2 regions of the Apibacter sp. genome follow, and region 2 is predicted to be linked to the other one. Evidence: riboswitches for the same ligand, from Rfam matches in the RefSeq annotation. Region 2 holds a riboswitch; the other holds the start of a gene.
What was found. A riboswitch is a leader RNA that binds a small molecule or an ion and turns the genes downstream of it on or off. The one in region 2 is predicted to bind S-adenosylmethionine.

Region 1 (7,354 bases), on a different contig from region 2:
GTTCAGGATATCAAACCGCTGTTTTAGTAGCTTTAGGCGCTCAAGTTTATACTATCGAGAGACAAAAAGAATTATTTGATTTCTCAAAGAAAATATTGAGGAAAATAAATTTCTTACCCAAACATCAGATTTTTGGAGATGGATATTTAGGATTACCTTCTTTTGCTCCTTTTGATAAAATTATTATAACAGCAGGAGTACCTACCATGCCTAAAAAATTATTGGAGCAACTAACTATTGGAGGAGTGATGGTTATTCCTATTGGTGAAAAAGAACAAAAAATGTATACGGTACTTAAATTAGATGAAAATACCTTTGAAACCATGGAATTTGGAGACTATCAATTTGTACCAATGTTAGAAAATAGGGTTATAGAATAATAATTCTAATGATGTGAATTTGTTTATAATCTTAAAATTATAAAATGAATTCGTTGTACTTTAAAAATAATCTTATATAATATAAATAGTTGGTTTTTAGTGTTTTATAAAACGAATACTTGCTTTTTAGAGTATTCATATTTGTGATATTTGCACTTATAAAGTTAAAAAAGGTATAAAGGAAATATACCAAAAGATTTTTTTAAAAAAGAGTATCTTTGTTTTAAGAAATTAAAAAGAAAATGGTCCATTATTTACTTAGAGAACCGAAGTCGGCTACAGATTCGCCATCATTAATACTTTTGCTACATGGATATGGAAGTAATGAGCAAGATTTGTTCAGCTTTGCAGAAGAATTACCAGATGACGCTTATGTAATAAGTTTGCGAGCCATAAGAGAAATAACCACGGGCGGTTATGCTTGGTATGATTTAGATTTTACATCCGGAGCTAAAATGATCAACTCCGAACAAGCAATTGAAGCACAACAGATTATCATGAAGTTTCTGGATCAAATCAAGAATAAATATTCCTTTGATGATACCTCGATAACCTTATTAGGATTCAGTCAAGGAGCTATTCTTTCATTTTCATTGGCTTTGCATTGTCCTGAAAAGTTTAAAAAAGTTGCTTGTTTAAGTGGATATCCAGACCCAGAATTACTAAAAGATGTCAATATGGGTGATGATTTTTCGCAATTGGAATTTTTCTTTTCACACGGAAAAGAAGACCCTATTATTCCAATAGTATGGTCTCGACAATTTAAATCCATTTGCGAAGAATTAGATTTAGATTACGAATATCATGAATATAATGAAGGTCATGGCATAAATTCTGAAAATTATTATGATCTTTTAAATTTTTTACAATAATATAATACGATGAAAATAGGAATTGTTTGTTATCCAACTTTTGGAGGAAGCGGTATTGTTGCCACTCAACTTGGTATGGAAATGGCAGCCTTAGGTAATGAAGCTCATTTTATAAGTTATAGTATGCCTGCTAAGCTTGATGTTACCTTGCCTAATATCTATTTTCATCAAGTATGCGTTAAACAATATCCATTATTTGAATATCAACCTTTTTCGTTAGCATTATCTACTATTATAGTAAACGTTGCAGAAACCTATGGTTTAGATTTATTGCATGTGCATTACGCTATACCTCATGCTTATGCTGCTTATTTTGCTAAACAAATTCTTCATGAGAAAGGTATAAAATTACCGGTAATAACAACTTTACATGGTACGGATATAACATTAGTGGGTAGTCATCCCATTTATAAGTCAGGAGTTGAATTTTCAATTAATAAATCCGATTATATAACTTCCGTTTCCCAAAGTTTGAAAGAAGATACATATAAAGTATTTGATATTAAAAAAGACATTGAAGTCATTCCCAATTTCATCGATAATTCGGTAAAAGTGTCCAGCCATTGCGCAAGAAAAAATTTTGTAGAAAATGATGAAAAGTTGATTATTCACGTTTCAAATTTAAGAAAAGTAAAACGGATTAATGATGTTATGTCTATTTTCAACCTGATACAAAAAGAAGTTAAATCAAAACTTTTGATTGTAGGAGAAGGCCCTGAAACGGAAACTATAGAACATTTAACCAAAGTCTACCAATTAGAGGATAAAGTAAAAACATTGGGAAAAATATTAGATGTTCACTCCATATTAAGTATAGCTGATCTTTTTCTTTTGCCATCTGAACAAGAAAGTTTTGGATTAGCAGCTTTAGAGGCTATGGCATGTGGTATTCCTGTTATTTCCAGTAATGCTGGTGGAATAATTGAAGTGAATAAGGATGGTTATTCCGGATTTGTATCTTCGGTTGGCGATGTTCAATCGATGGCTTCGAATGCTATAAAGCTATTAAAAGATGAAAATTTACTTTCACTTTTCAAGGAACAAGCCGAACAACAGGCATTACTTTTTGATAATTCTCTAGTGATTCCCATATATAAGGACTTATATGAGAGAGCAATTAAGATTTATTAGAATTTTAATCTAAAAAATTGTGCTCTCTACTATAAGATTGATTTTAGCTGAAAAAAATTACGTTTATTTTCGGATCTTTAATCCAAGAAGAATTAGCTAATTTATGTAAGCATATAAATCCTATAAAATAGTTTCCTAATGGGCTGCTGTATTGTTCTTCAATTGTATCAAAGTCAGTAAAGCCTGAAAATTTATCATGATATCTTACATATACCTTATATATCTTCGTATCTACTAATTTTAATTGCTTGTTCAGATGTATATATTTCTTATTTTCGTATCTATAGTCGTACGTTAAGGCAGATATATCTGAAAGTACAGCGGAGCCGGTAGGCTTATCTCCTGCACCTTTACCGATCATAAGTTGTTTTTCGGAGAAGGCACTTTCCAAAACAACGCCATTATATTCATAATTTACATGTGCTAATGTATTTTCTTTTTCAATGAAAGTGGGAGCGCAAAAACCGGTAATTTCATTATTATTTTTATTGCATTTGGCAATCAGTTTTATGCTGAAATTCCTTTGTCTCGCAAATTCCAGATCGAAATTGCTAATTCTTGAAATTCCAAAATTAAATACTGTATCAGGCTTGACGATGAGTCCGAAAGCATGAAAAAGGATGATACATAATTTATATTTGGGATCAATACCTTCAACGTCTAAGGTAGGATCAGATTCAGCAAATCCTTTCTCTTGAGCTTCTTTTAAAACTTCAGAGTAAGACATATTTTCATGGATCATTTTGGTAAGTATAAAATTAGTGGATCCATTAAAAATTCCTGATACTGAAGTGAGTAAGTCGTTATCGTAATATTCTTCTAAATTTCTAATGATAGGTATACTGGCACATACAGAGGCTTCATAGAGGAGGGGAGTGTGATATTTTTTTTCGAGCTTTAAAAGCTCAGGTAAACGCTCAGCAATCATTTTTTTATTGGCGGATACCACAGCTTTACCTTTTTTCATCGCTTCGCAAACAATATCAAAGGCCGCCTCCGCATCATCAATTAATTCAACGATCACTCCGATTTCTGGGTCCGATAACAATTCGTTTTTATCTGTTGTGAAATATTTTTTATCGATAGATCTGGGTTTATCAGGGTGCTTTATACAAATCTTTTTTATATTAGCATCAACACTTTCCGCTTCTTCCAAAACTTTGTATAATCCGGTTCCTACACAACCGAAACCAAAGATTCCCAATTTAAGTTTATTTCTTGCCATAGTGTTCAATTAGGGAGTTTCGTTAATCTAATGCTTGTTTAATATCATTAAGTAAATCATCTATATTTTCAATACCTACCGATAAACGAATGAGAGAATCTTGAATTCCTGTTTCCTTGCGTACTTCTATAGGGGTTGATTTGTGGGTCATTGTAGCCGGATGACTTCCCAAACTTCTGACATCACCTAAATTTTCAGCTAAAAGGAATATTTTTGTACGAGTTAAAAATCTTTTAGCAGCTTCTAAGGTATCCTCTTTTAAGCTAAAGGAAACCATTCCTCCGAAGTTTTTTTGTTGTTTTGCGGCTATATCATGATTATGGTGATACTTTAATCCCGGATAGTAAACTTTATCTACCTTAGGATGAGTAAGTAAATATTCGGCTATTTTTTTCGCATTTTCCGAATGCTTTTCTAAACGGAGATAAAGTGTTTGAATGCCTCGTAGAGTTAACCAGCTATCGAAAGGGGATAGCACGCCACCGGAAGTGTTTTGCAAATACTTTAATTCATCGGCGATATTTTGATCGTTTACAACGACAAATCCCGATAATACGTCTCCATGTCCGGAAAGATATTTTGTACCGCTATGTACTACAATATCAGCACCAAGAGAAATGGGTTGTTGCAAAGCAGGCGATAAAAAGGTATTATCTACAATTAATAAGGCCCCCGCTTGTTTGGCTATTTTAGCAATTTCTTCAATATCCGATATTTTTAAGGTAGGATTTGTAGGAGTTTCCAGCCAGATGAAACGTGTTTTTTTATTGATGGCATTTCTAACGTTTTCAAGGTTAGTTGTATCAATAAATTTTGAGATTATACCAAATTTATTGTAAACCGTTGTTAAAATACGATAGGTACCTCCATAAACATCATTTACAGCGATGACTTCATCACCTTGTTTTAATAATTTTAAAACACAATCTGTAGCTGCTAATCCTGATGAAAAAGCAAATCCGGCAATTCCTCCCTCTAAATCAGCTATGGCCTGTTCCACTACTTTACGTGTAGGGTTGGCTGTTCTTGTATAGGCAAATCCTTTATTAACATCGGGAGCTTCTTGTACATACGAAGAAGTTTGATAAATAGGAGTAGAAATAGCGCCAGTAAGTTCATCAGGTTCAGAGATATGCACTAATTTTGTTTCAAGTTTCATGATTTTGGTTGTTTTTTCTAATTAATAAATACATTAAAATTCATTAATCATCATAAAACAACTTATACAAGATTCCCATTAAATTTATAAAAAAACTTTATAAAGCTTCTTTATATAGGCCGAAAGAAGCTTGAATTATTTTCTTGGTGTATGTAAGCTGTTTCGACTTATCTTTCCTTTACGGTTGGATGCAGCACCTACTCTTAGAAGAGGGTTGCTAAGGTATCATAGGGCCAATTCCCTCCACCTTTCTTGATAAGTAATTTTATTAATGATCGTAAATTATTTTACAAAGATAAATTTTATTTTTAAAAGTCCAATAAAAAAACACTATATTATAAAGTTCGAAAATTAATTTGTCTACTGGGAATGACTGTAATTCGGGATACTTTTAAAATCTCTATAAATAATTATTGTAAAAATATCAGGATTGTCCATATTGTAAATTATTTGACAAATAAGTTTAATTTAAAAATCTTTTATGTTTACAGATAAAAATGAAACTATAAACGGGGTAACTGATGGAATAGGATTGGGAATTGCTCACGCATTTGCTCATCAGAAAGCTCATATTATTTTAATAACTAAAGATTAAAAAAACTACAAAAAGTTAAATAAGAATTCACCTCTTCTCAAATACCCATTACTATTTTTTTTGTAGATTTATCCATCATTTGGCAATTACCTAAACTAAGTAAATCTATTTTAGAGGACATCAATCATGTGGATGTATTAATTAATAATGCAGGAATCGGTCGTTTTATTTCGTTTGAAAATACAAGTGAGTTTTTTAATTATGCATATCAATCTTAATTTCAAAACCCTTATGTATAGACTCAAAATTTTTATGAATCTTTGAAAAAAGTAAAGGAGACGGAATTAATATTTCTTCGTATTTTTTTTCACAGAATGTTATCTGGTAGAAATTCAACTGTCTACTCAATGACAAAGGGGGCTAGAGATTCATTTACCAAATCATTACCTTTTTAGATAGTAAAAAATGAGTAAGAGTAAATGCCATTGTGCCTGGACGTATTAATAGACCGATGTTAAGGTATAATATAAATCAGCTTATAAAATAAGGCCTGAAACATTTTCAAATTAGGGATTCAAGTGTTTTTTCGACGGGTAAAATTGTTTCTTTTGATGACATACGGACTACAGCTGTTCTTTTAGTTTACGATCAAGCTAAAAAGACAACAAGAACCCTATTATCTGTAGATAGAAGAACCTACCACTAATTTGCATTGGTAAGAATAAAAATTATTCGATAAAAATTAAAACCCAATCCATAAGTTGGATTGGGTTTTCAAACACATTTATATAACAATGTTAATAATTCGTTTAGGCACTACAATAACTTTCTTAGGAGTTTTACCTTCTAAATAATTCGGAGCTTTCTCGTGAGCCAATACAGCTTCCTCTATTTCTTGAGCAGTGGCAGAAATTGGCATTTCAATTTTAAAACGTACTTTTCCATTAAAGCTAACCGGGTATTCAAAGGTATCTGAAACAAGATATTCTGCTTTAAATTCAGGGAAGGGCTGAAATTCAATACTATTAGAATGGCCCAATTTTTCCCATAATTCTTCGGAAATATGAGGTGCATAAGGAGAAATTAAAATACATAAAGATTCTAAAATTTCTCTTTTATGACATTTTATTTTGAATAAATCATTGGTTGCAATCATAAAAGAGCTAATAGAGGTATTGAATGAAAAATTATCCAAATCATCTTTAACTTTTTTAATCAATTGATGCAAAATACGTTGCTCTTCTTTATTAGGATTTTCTTCCGATACAAAAAAAGTTTCATTTTCTCCGGAGTGATAAAGTTTCCAAAATTTCTTTAAAAATCCGTGAACTCCACTCAATCCTTGTGTATTCCAAGGTTTAGCTTGCTCAATTGGTCCTAAAAACATTTCATACATACGCAAACTATCTGCGCCGTATTCATCGCAAACATCGTCCGGATTTATGACATTATAATATGATTTAGACATTTTTTCAACTTCCCTGGCACAAATAAATTTACCTTCCTCAAGAATAAATTCAGCATCTTTAAATTCGTCTCTCCAATCTCTTAATCGATCTAAATCAACCTCATCCGTAGTTCCTTTAAGAAGATTGACATCAATACGTAGAGGAGTTACGTCATGTTCTTCCTTTAATAAATGGTGAGAAATGAAATTATTGGTTCCGTTAATTCGGTAAATATAAGCACTTTGGCCTAAAATCATTCCTTGATTAATTAGTTTTTGAAAAGGTTCTTCCTGAGTTACAAATCCATAATCTTTTAAGAATTTATTCCAAAAACGAGAATATAATAAATGTCCTGTTGCATGCTCACTACCTCCAATATATAAATCTACATTTTCCCAATAATTCATGAGAGTTTTGTCGGCGAAGCAAGTATTATTAGTAGGATCTGTATATCTCAAATAATACCAGGAACTTCCCGCCCATCCGGGCATCGTATTTAAATCTAAAGGAAATATAGTAGTGTTATTAATAAGGTCATTACTTACAACTTGTTCTTTTTCAACATCCCAAGCCCACTGGGTGGCACGACCTAAAGGCGGATCGC
Region 2 (9,724 bases):
AAAAATACAGATATGGTTGTACATCCTAGACAGAGTAATACCTGGGGGGCTTTAAGCTTAGATCATGTATATGAATTCATGGGAGGAATGAATTTAGCTATACGCAATGTAACAGGTAAAGACCCTGATGCTTATTTTGCAGATTATAGAAATCACAATAATTTCAAAATGCAGGAATTAAAAGAGGCCATTGGAGTAGAAGCACGTACGACCATCTTCAATCCGGCATATATAAAAGAAAAAATGAAAGGAGGAGCTTCCAGTGCTGCCGATATAACAGAAGTAGTGACCAATACCTATGGTTGGAATGTCATGAAGCCTGAAGTAATTGATAACGAAATGTGGAATCAAATTTATGATATATATGTAAAAGATAAAACTAATCTGGGTACGAAAGAATTTTTCAAAAAAGTTAGTCCTGCTGCATTAGAAGAAATAACGGCGATTATGTTAGAAACATCCAGAAAAGGCATGTGGAAGGCAACTGATGAACAACTAAAGCAAACGGCTTTGTTACATACACAGATCGTGAAAGAGTTTGGACATTCCGGTGCAGGATTTTCAGGGAATAACAAAAAATTACAGAATTATATTGCTAATAAGGTAGAATATCAACAAGCTGCAGAATATAAGCAACAACTTACTAAAATAGAAGTAGGAGAATCCACATCTGCCAACAAGGATGGTATGGTTCTGAAAAAAGAAGAAGTATCCAAAGGTATTTCTAAATCAGAAAAAACTAATATAAACAGTATTATTATTGTCGCAGGCATATGCATCGTTATTATTTTACTTATAATTTATATCAAGAAAAGAAGAAAAAACGGTTAAGATAAAATAAATTGAGCTTATGGAATTAATCCTACAACTATTAATGGTGCTTATAGTGATAAATAGCATGGTTAAGCTAAGTTTTTGGAAAATAGGACAGATTGGGATAATGATAGTAATGTATGCAGCTTTTATATTATTGATTTATCCTTTGGCTATTAAACAATCTAAAACACAGATTGAGGATTTTTTAGCTAATATGGTTATGATGCAAAATATGTCAGTACTTATAACCGTAGAATCCACCATATGTTTTGCCTTTTGTTTTGCCGCATTGAAGGAATTGTTTGGAAAGAAAAAAAGTAAATTAGTCATGATTGTATTAAAATATTATCCGGGATTGTTGCTCTTTTTAGTAATATTCTATGGTTTGACCCAATCTATCTTTACGTTTACTGGCAGAAGCTTTTTCACTATAGCATTCCTTTATGCATTTTTTTTCCTCCTGCTTATAATTATGGGAATTTTGTTTATCAAAAAAGTTATTCCTGAAATTGATATAAGGCTCGAAGTACATTTTATTGTTAGCCTACTGATATGTATTTTAGGTCTCATTACAACGGTTGATGGAAAAATAGTATATAAAACGTCTGAAGAATCGATAAACTTAAAATATATATTCTTATCTATAGGACTTTTTCTTATCTTTTTTATTGTAGGCTTTTTAGGAAATAGAATTAAATGGAAGTTGAAAAAGATTAAATAATCGTTAAAACTAAAAAAATAATAAAAATAAAGTAACTAAAAATGGAAATTATATCAAAAGTATTATTTTGGGTAGCAAATAGTTTATTAATTCCGGATATCATTATCTTACTTATTTTATTTGCACGTTCGTTGCTTCTCTTAGGAGGTTTTTACAATCAGTTTATAACAAAAAGAAAAAATGATAAAATAGTAAATCCTCTAATTGAAACTCTGACTCAAGAATCCATAAAAGAATTACAAATAGCATTGCCAAAAAAAGATAATTCTTTGTATATAAAATATTTAAAATCACTATTGGATAATACAATTAATGAAGCATATGCGGATTTCACTATTTCTAATTTCGAAAATGATCTGGAAAAAGATTTGTCGTTATCAAAAATGCTCGCAAAATTAGGTCCTGTATTAGGATTAATAGGTACATTAATAGCAATGAGCCCTGCTTTAGTTGGATTATCTACCGGCGATATTTCAGGCATGGCCTATAATATGCAAGTAGTATTTGCTACCACTGTAGTTGGATTGGTAGTAAGTGCCATTGGATTAGTAACCTTACAAGTTAAACAAAGATGGTATGCTAAAGAGGTTAATAATTTAGATTATGTAGCAAGAATAGCAACAGGAAACATAAATTAAAATGAGAAGGAGAAAAAGAATCAACAGATTTTTAAAAGAAGAAGATACCGATCCACTTAGTGTGATAGTAAATTTGTTCGATGTAGCTATGGTATTTGCGGTAGCTTTAATGGTGGCAATGGTGATGAATTTAAATATGAGTGAAGTCTTTTCAAAAGAAGATTTTACAATTGTCAAAAATCCGGGAAAAGATGACATGGAAATCATTACCAAAGAAGGAAATAAAATAAATAAATATACACCTTCTCAAGAAAAATCATCGGGTAAAAAAGGGAAAAAGGTTGGTATTGCCTATGAGCTTGAAAGTGGAGAAATAATATACGTTCCTGAAAAATAGCATGGGCCTTATATGATTTTTTAAAATAATATGTTATATTTATCATAAAAAAAGATTATATATCCCTTAAATATATGACAAAATAACCGATAATTAAACTGGCATGATAAATGCAAGATTCAAATCATAAAATAGTTAAATATAGAACAGTAAGTCATACATGAACGAAAATTTTTCACAACAAGTAAAAGATGTAATAAGCTTCAGTAATGAAGAAGTATTACGTTTAGGTAATGACCATTTAGGTACAGAACATCTTATACTGGGTATCTTACGTGAAGGTAATAGTAAAGCTATAACCATACTTCAAAGTTTAAATGTTGATTTAGGAGAATTAAAACAAAAAATTGAAAATCTTAATAAACCAGACATTAATATAAAAGTAGATAGGAGTAGTATTCCATTTACTAAAGCTGCCGAAAGAGCTTTAAAAACCAGCTTTTTAGAAGCAAAACTTTTTAGAAGCCCGGAAATAGAAACTATACATTTGTTATTATGTATATTGAGAATAGAAAGTGACCCTGTAACCCAAATTTTTAAAAAGTATAATATAGATGCAAATACAGTGAGGGAAGAGTACAGATTTCAATTTCAAGAGGATTTTACCGATCAACCAGTCAATGAGTTTTCTGAAGAAGAGAGCATTAGTGAGGGCAATCAATACGAAGCACCCAAAGGAGGAAGATCCAATCAATCAAAAAGTAGAACTCCTGTGTTGGATAATTTTGGTAGAGATTTGACCGCAGCTGCGATGGAAGGAAGGTTAGATCCTGTAGTAGGAAGAGAAAAGGAAATAGAAAGAGTATCACAGATTTTAAGTAGGAGAAAAAAGAATAATCCCTTATTAATAGGAGAGCCAGGTGTTGGAAAATCTGCTATTGCAGAAGGATTGGCATTACGAATTGTACAAAAAAAAGTTTCCCGAGTATTATATAACAAAAGAGTAGTTACCTTAGATGTAGCAAGTCTAGTTGCAGGAACCAAATATAGGGGGCAGTTTGAGGAAAGAATGAAAGCAATAATGAATGAACTTGAAAAAAATTCAGATATCATTCTTTTCATTGATGAAATTCATACTATTGTAGGAGCTGGAGGAGCCACAGGTTCGCTAGATGCTTCTAATATGTTTAAGCCTGCCTTAGCTAGAGGAGAAATCCAATGCATAGGAGCTACAACATTAGATGAATATAGACAATACATTGAAAAAGACGGAGCTTTAGAAAGACGTTTTCAAAAAGTAATGGTTGAACAAACTTCACCGGAAGAAACTATTATTATTTTGAATCAAATTAAAGATAAATACGAAGAGCATCACAATGTGACTTATACCGATGAGGCGATAAAAGCCTGTGTAAATCTAACAACAAGGTATATCACAGATAGATACTTGCCGGATAAAGCTATTGATGCTTTAGATGAAGCTGGATCCAGAGTTCATATCAAAAATATTAAAGTTCCTAAGGAAATTGTTAATTATGAAAAAGAACTTGAGAAAATTAGAGCGGAAAAAACAAAGGTCATAAAGAGTCAAAAATATGAGGAAGCCGCTAAATTAAGAGATACCGAGAAAGAAATAGAAAATAAATTAGCAAATGCACAGAGAGAATGGGAAAAATCCTCAAGAGAGCACAGAGAGATAGTAACCGAAGACAATGTTGCAGAAGTAGTTTCTATGATGAGTGGAGTTCCCGTGCAAAGAGTAGCAGAAGGAGAGCTTAAAAAATTAGCTCAAATGAAGGATTTAATGAAAGGTAAAATTATAGGTCAGGACGAAGCTGTTAATAAAGTGGTTAAAGCCATACAAAGAAATCGAGCAGGGTTAAAAGATCCTAATCGACCTATAGGAACATTTATATTTTTAGGAGCTACAGGAGTTGGAAAAACTCAATTGGCAAAGGTTATTGCAAGAGAATTATTCGATTCGGACGATGCACTTATCAGAATCGACATGAGTGAATACATGGAAAAATTTGCTATTTCCAGATTAGTAGGAGCTCCTCCAGGATATGTAGGATATGAAGAAGGGGGGCAGCTTACCGAATCTGTAAGAAGAAAACCATATGCAGTAATTCTTTTAGATGAAATTGAAAAAGCACATCCGGACGTATTTAATATTTTATTACAAATTTTAGATGACGGACATGTAACCGATAGTCTAGGTAGAAAAGTAGATTTTAGAAATACTATAATTATCTTAACTTCAAATATCGGTACGCGTGAATTAAAAGAATTTGGTGATGGAGTAGGGTTTGGAACTTCTGCCAAAAAATCCTCTTCAGATATCAGAGCTAAATCGACACTGGAAAATGCGCTAAAAAGAACTTTTGCTCCTGAATTTTTGAACAGAATTGATGATGTAATCATTTTTAATAACCTTGAAAAAAATGATATTTCTAAAATCATAGATTTAGAGTTAGCAAACGTTTATGATAGGATAGCTAAAATCGGTTATAAAGTTGAATTATCGCCGGAAGCAAAAGAATTTATCATAGAAAAAGGTTGGGACAAAAATTTTGGTGCTCGTCAACTTAAAAGAGCTATACAAAAATATGTAGAAGACGTAATTGCTGAAGAGATAATTAATTCATCTATTCATGATGGAGATCACTTATATATAGGTTTAAATAAAGAAAAGGATAGCACTGAAATAAAAGTGATGGAGGTTGAAAATGAATCTCCTAATAGCAAATAAAATTTTAATTATTAAATTAAGTGAAAGCCTGCTTGATTGAATCAAGCAGGCTTTTTTTAGATAAAAATTTGATATTTTAATAAGTCATGATTAATAAAAAGCATTTGCCCAGAATAGCCGTAACCTTTTTATTCTTTTTCTTTGGAGGAAGTTCAGCAACTTGGGCATCGCGCATTCCTACCATAAAATCATCCTTACAAGTATCTGATGCTGATTGGGGATTGGTACTGTTATTTTTATCAATAGGTACGTTGATAACCTTGCCCTTTGCTGGGCATTTAATTAAAATGATCGGAAGTAAAAAATCTACCCTTATAGGTATAATTCTATATTTTATATGCTTAATAGGGATAGGATTTTGCGGAAAATTATGGCAATTGAAATTAAATTTAATATGTTACGGTGCTTTAGGGAATCTAACTAATATAGCCATTAATACCCAAGCGGTTAATGTATCGAAATCTTATAAAGGACAGATTATTGGTTCAATGCATGGTACTTGGAGTATCGGTGGATTTTTTGCCTCTTGGTTAGGAGCTATAATGATTGCCAAAAGTATTCCGCCTTCTGAACATTTTATATTCTATTCTTCCACAGGAATAGTAGTATCCTTGTTATTCTTCAGATTTTTATTAGCAGATGAAGATAAAGACAAGCCAAAAGAAAGCAACTCAACATTAAAATTCAGAATAGCCGATAATTATCTTATAGTATTAGGTTTTTTAGCTTTTTTTGCTATGGTCGCTGAAGGCACCATGACCGACTGGTCAAATGAATATATGAAAATTATAGTAAAATCAGATAAAAGATATATAGGTTATGGATTGACTGCCTATATGGCAGCTATGGCGTCAGGAAGATTTATTTCTGATTTTGTTGTTCGTAAGTTTGGCAGTACAATTACTTTAACTTATAGTGGAATATTAATATTTATTGGAATGATGAGCGCTGTTTTATTTCCTTCTCTTATCGTCACTCTTATTTCTTTTATAATTGTTGGATTGGGAATATCTGCCATTGTTCCTTTAGTATATACCTTAGCCGGAAATTCTAAAACAACTTCCCCTGAACAAGCATTAACAATAATAACCAGCATAGGATTTATCGGTTTTTTTCTAGGCCCTCCTTGTATAGGATTTTTATCAGAAAAATTTTCATTACAAGTTTCTTTTGCATTTATTTCCTTATTCGGATTAGGAATAGTTCTTTTAGTCAGATTTTTTAAGATAAAATAACTACCTTAGCATTCGGGATAAAAATATATAATATAAAATTATTTTTTTATAAAAATAATGGTATATTTACATTGCTTATCAAGAAAGGAGGAGGGACTGGCCCTATGATACCTTGGCAACCGGCCTGACTGGGCTTGGTGCTAATTCCAACCCTAAATGGGGGAAGATGAGTAATTCACTAGTTGGTGTGTTGTTTGGTTAGTTAGTGAATAATTTCTTTTTTCCTTTTTTGGTTTTTCTTGATACAGTTTCAATAAAATATAATTTAGTAACTGTAAGAAAAATAATGAAAAAAGTTTCTTTGTTAATTGTAAGTATACTTTTAGAATTTACTAATTTTTTTAATGCTCAAGTAAAGCAGGTAGTTGATTCATTAGACCTTGAGGAGATTGTGGTAGTAGGAGGTCGTAATTCCGACCGTACTAAGGTAAATTCTCCCGTCGCAGTTGATGTAATAGATGTCAGGAAAATTGAAAAATCATCTCCACAACTAACAGTGAATGATTTATTGAATTATTTAGTTCCCTCTTTTAATTCTGTTAGACAATCTTCTTCTGACGGTACCGAACATATCGACCCTGCTACTTTACGAGGAATGGGCCCCGATCAGGTATTAGTTTTAGTTAATGGCAAAAGAAGACATACAACTTCTTTAGTAAATTATCAAAATACAGTTGGGAATGGGTCAGTAGGCACGGATATGAGCGCAATACCGGTGTCTTCAATTGAAAAAATAGAGGTATTACGTGATGGATCAGCTGCGCAATATGGTTCAGATGCTATAGCAGGTGTTATTAATATTATTTTAAAGAAAAATAAAGGAGGATCAGCGTCAGTAACCTATGGGTTAACTAATAGAAATGATGGAGAAAATTATAATTTCAGCGGAAACTACGGTACAAAATTGGGAGATCAAGGAGGTAGTATAAATCTGTCATTTGTAGTGAGCCAAAGAAATAAAACGAATCGTTCCTATGATAATAATCTGGATAAGTTTGGAGATAACTTTGCCTATGATTTTGCGTCCGATCCCAACCAAGCAAGATTAGATGATGAAAAGATTATGGCTGAAAAGAAGCTTTCCCAAAAGGATTTTCGATTTCGGGTCGGAGATGCCCAAATCAAAAATCAGCAGTTTTTTGTAAATGCCATTTACCCATTATCTGAAAAAATTGAATTTTATTCTTTCGGCGGTGCCAGTTTAAGGCAGGGAGAAGGAGCGGAATTCAGAAGACTTCCTAGTGAAAAAGAAAATGTCGTAGCGGAATTATACCCAGTAGGCTTTCAACCGTTATTAAAATCAAACATATATGATATTTCTAATTCTACAGGTGCACGATATAACCACAATAATTGGTTTATAGACCTTAGTAATACTTTTGGAGAAAACATATTTGATTATAAAACCTCCCAAACTAATAATGCTTCTTTAGGTGTTCATTCGCCTACCGAATTCAAAGCAGGAGGACATGAATTTTTACAGAATACATTAAATTTAGATATTTCTAAAAAAATAAATGAAATATTTACGATTGCCTTTGGAGGAGAATTTAAATATGAACAATATGAAATTAAGGCAGGAGAGGATGGCTCTTGGATGCGTTATGATAAATTTGGAAATCCGATAACGGTTTCAACAAATCCCTCAGATATATTAGGCGAAGGGGGATCACAAGGCTTTATAGGATTTTCACCCCAGAATGCATTAAAAAAAGATAGGAATAATGCTTCCGGTTATACCGATATTGCTTTTAAGAAAGGAAAATTTACCAGTGATTTAGCAGGAAGATATGAGCATTATTCCGATTTTGGTAATTCCTTTATAGGAAAATTGGCTCTGAGATATGAATATCTTAATGGTTTTGCTGTAAGAGGGGCTTTTAGCAATGGATTTAGAGCTCCATCTTTGCAACAACAATATTTTAATAATTCTTTTGCAAGTATAGCAAACTCAGGTTCTGGCATAGTTTCTAAAGGAATTTTTACTAATGACAGTCAACTTGCCAAAGCTTTAGGAATTGAAAAGCTTAAAGAAGAAAAATCAATAAATGCGAGCGCAGGTTTGACATTTAAACCTACAAATAAAATATACGTTACGGCAGATGCCTACTATATAAAAGTTAAAGATCGAATTGTACTGACTAGTGAGTTTGTTAATGCTAAAGTTGAATCTTATGGAGTGGAAGGTGCACGATTTTTTACAAATGCAGTCGATACAGAAACCAAAGGAATTGATGTTGTCGCTATTTATAAAGTAAGCTTAGGAAAAGGAAATTTAGACATTAGCTTGTCAGGAAATTATACTGAAACGGAGATAGTAGATTTTCATTTCCCGGATGTTTTTGAAGGAAATAGAGATGAATATTTTGGACCGGATCAAACCAATATTATAGAATCATTGAGTCCTAAAGCAAAAGCATCTTTAGGCTTAACATACAGCTTACCCAAATGGAATGTTTTAATAAGAAATACTTATTTTGGGAAAGTTACTAGGGATGGATACCCTTTTGGAGGCGTGCAACATCATGATCCAAAGTTGGTAACCGATTTTAGTATTGCTTATACGATTAATAAAGATTGGGTATTTACACTTGGCGGAAATAATGTTTTTGATGTTTTTCCTGATAAACAAATTTATGAAAATTCATATTATAATGTTTTTAAATATGCTCCGGTTCAAATGGGTACAACCGGTGCTAATTGGTTTGCAAGACTTACTATGAATTTTTAAGAGAATTTTATTAAATAACTAAAATGAAAAAAATTGGCTGGAAAACAGCAACAGCTATTGTTATTTCCAATATGGTTGGAACCGGTGTCTTTACCAGCTTGGGATATCAGATTACAGACCTTCATAATACCATTACTTTACTTCTTTTATGGATTGCAGGAGGTATTTTAGCTTTAATAGGAGCCTTTATATATGCAGAGTTAGGTGCTCATTTTAAACAATCGGGAGGAGATTATATATATCTTTCAAGAACTTATCATCCGGTTATGGGATATGTTTCAAGCTGGGTTTCCTTAATTGTAGGATTTTCAGGACCGGTTTCTTTGTCAGCTTTGGCTATGACTAAATATCTAGGAATAGAAAATGAAAAGACTTTTGCCATACTTATTATTCTTGTAATTGCTTCTTTTCAAAGTTTTAGCCTCAAAGTAAGCAGTCGTTTTCAGAATACTTTTGCCCTATTGAAAGTTGTTTTCATTATTTCGCTTGTTATCATTGGAATCAGTTTTGCGCCGTCTTCATCCAATGCACTATTATTTGATTCTTCGTGGACT

Region 1: linked by a shared signal. The riboswitch ahead of M3Z80_RS02045 (trans-sulfuration enzyme family protein) and the one ahead of M3Z80_RS04830 (TonB-dependent receptor plug domain-containing protein) in region 2 are both predicted to bind S-adenosylmethionine.

The regions. Positions count from the first base shown of each region.
Region 1 is NZ_JAMBJZ010000009.1:28,766-36,119, forward strand. Features, by position in the region: gene M3Z80_RS02025 (protein-L-isoaspartate(D-aspartate) O-methyltransferase) at 1-380, shown strand, start outside; gene M3Z80_RS02030 (alpha/beta hydrolase) at 623-1,252, shown strand; gene bshA (N-acetyl-alpha-D-glucosaminyl L-malate synthase BshA) at 1,262-2,383, shown strand; gene M3Z80_RS02040 (homoserine dehydrogenase) at 2,427-3,608, opposite strand; gene M3Z80_RS02045 (trans-sulfuration enzyme family protein) at 3,631-4,767, opposite strand; SAM riboswitch class I at 4,932-5,029, opposite strand; gene leuS (leucine--tRNA ligase) at 6,087-7,354, opposite strand, start outside.
Region 2 is NZ_JAMBJZ010000033.1:9,193-18,916, forward strand. Features, by position in the region: gene M3Z80_RS04800 (cobaltochelatase subunit CobN) at 1-831, shown strand, start outside; gene M3Z80_RS04805 (hypothetical protein) at 851-1,537, shown strand; gene M3Z80_RS04810 (MotA/TolQ/ExbB proton channel family protein) at 1,579-2,175, shown strand; gene M3Z80_RS04815 (DUF2149 domain-containing protein) at 2,177-2,512, shown strand; gene M3Z80_RS04820 (ATP-dependent Clp protease ATP-binding subunit) at 2,673-5,204, shown strand; gene M3Z80_RS04825 (MFS transporter) at 5,291-6,439, shown strand; SAM riboswitch class I at 6,512-6,612, shown strand; gene M3Z80_RS04830 (TonB-dependent receptor plug domain-containing protein) at 6,726-9,170, shown strand; gene M3Z80_RS04835 (APC family permease) at 9,194-9,724, shown strand, end outside.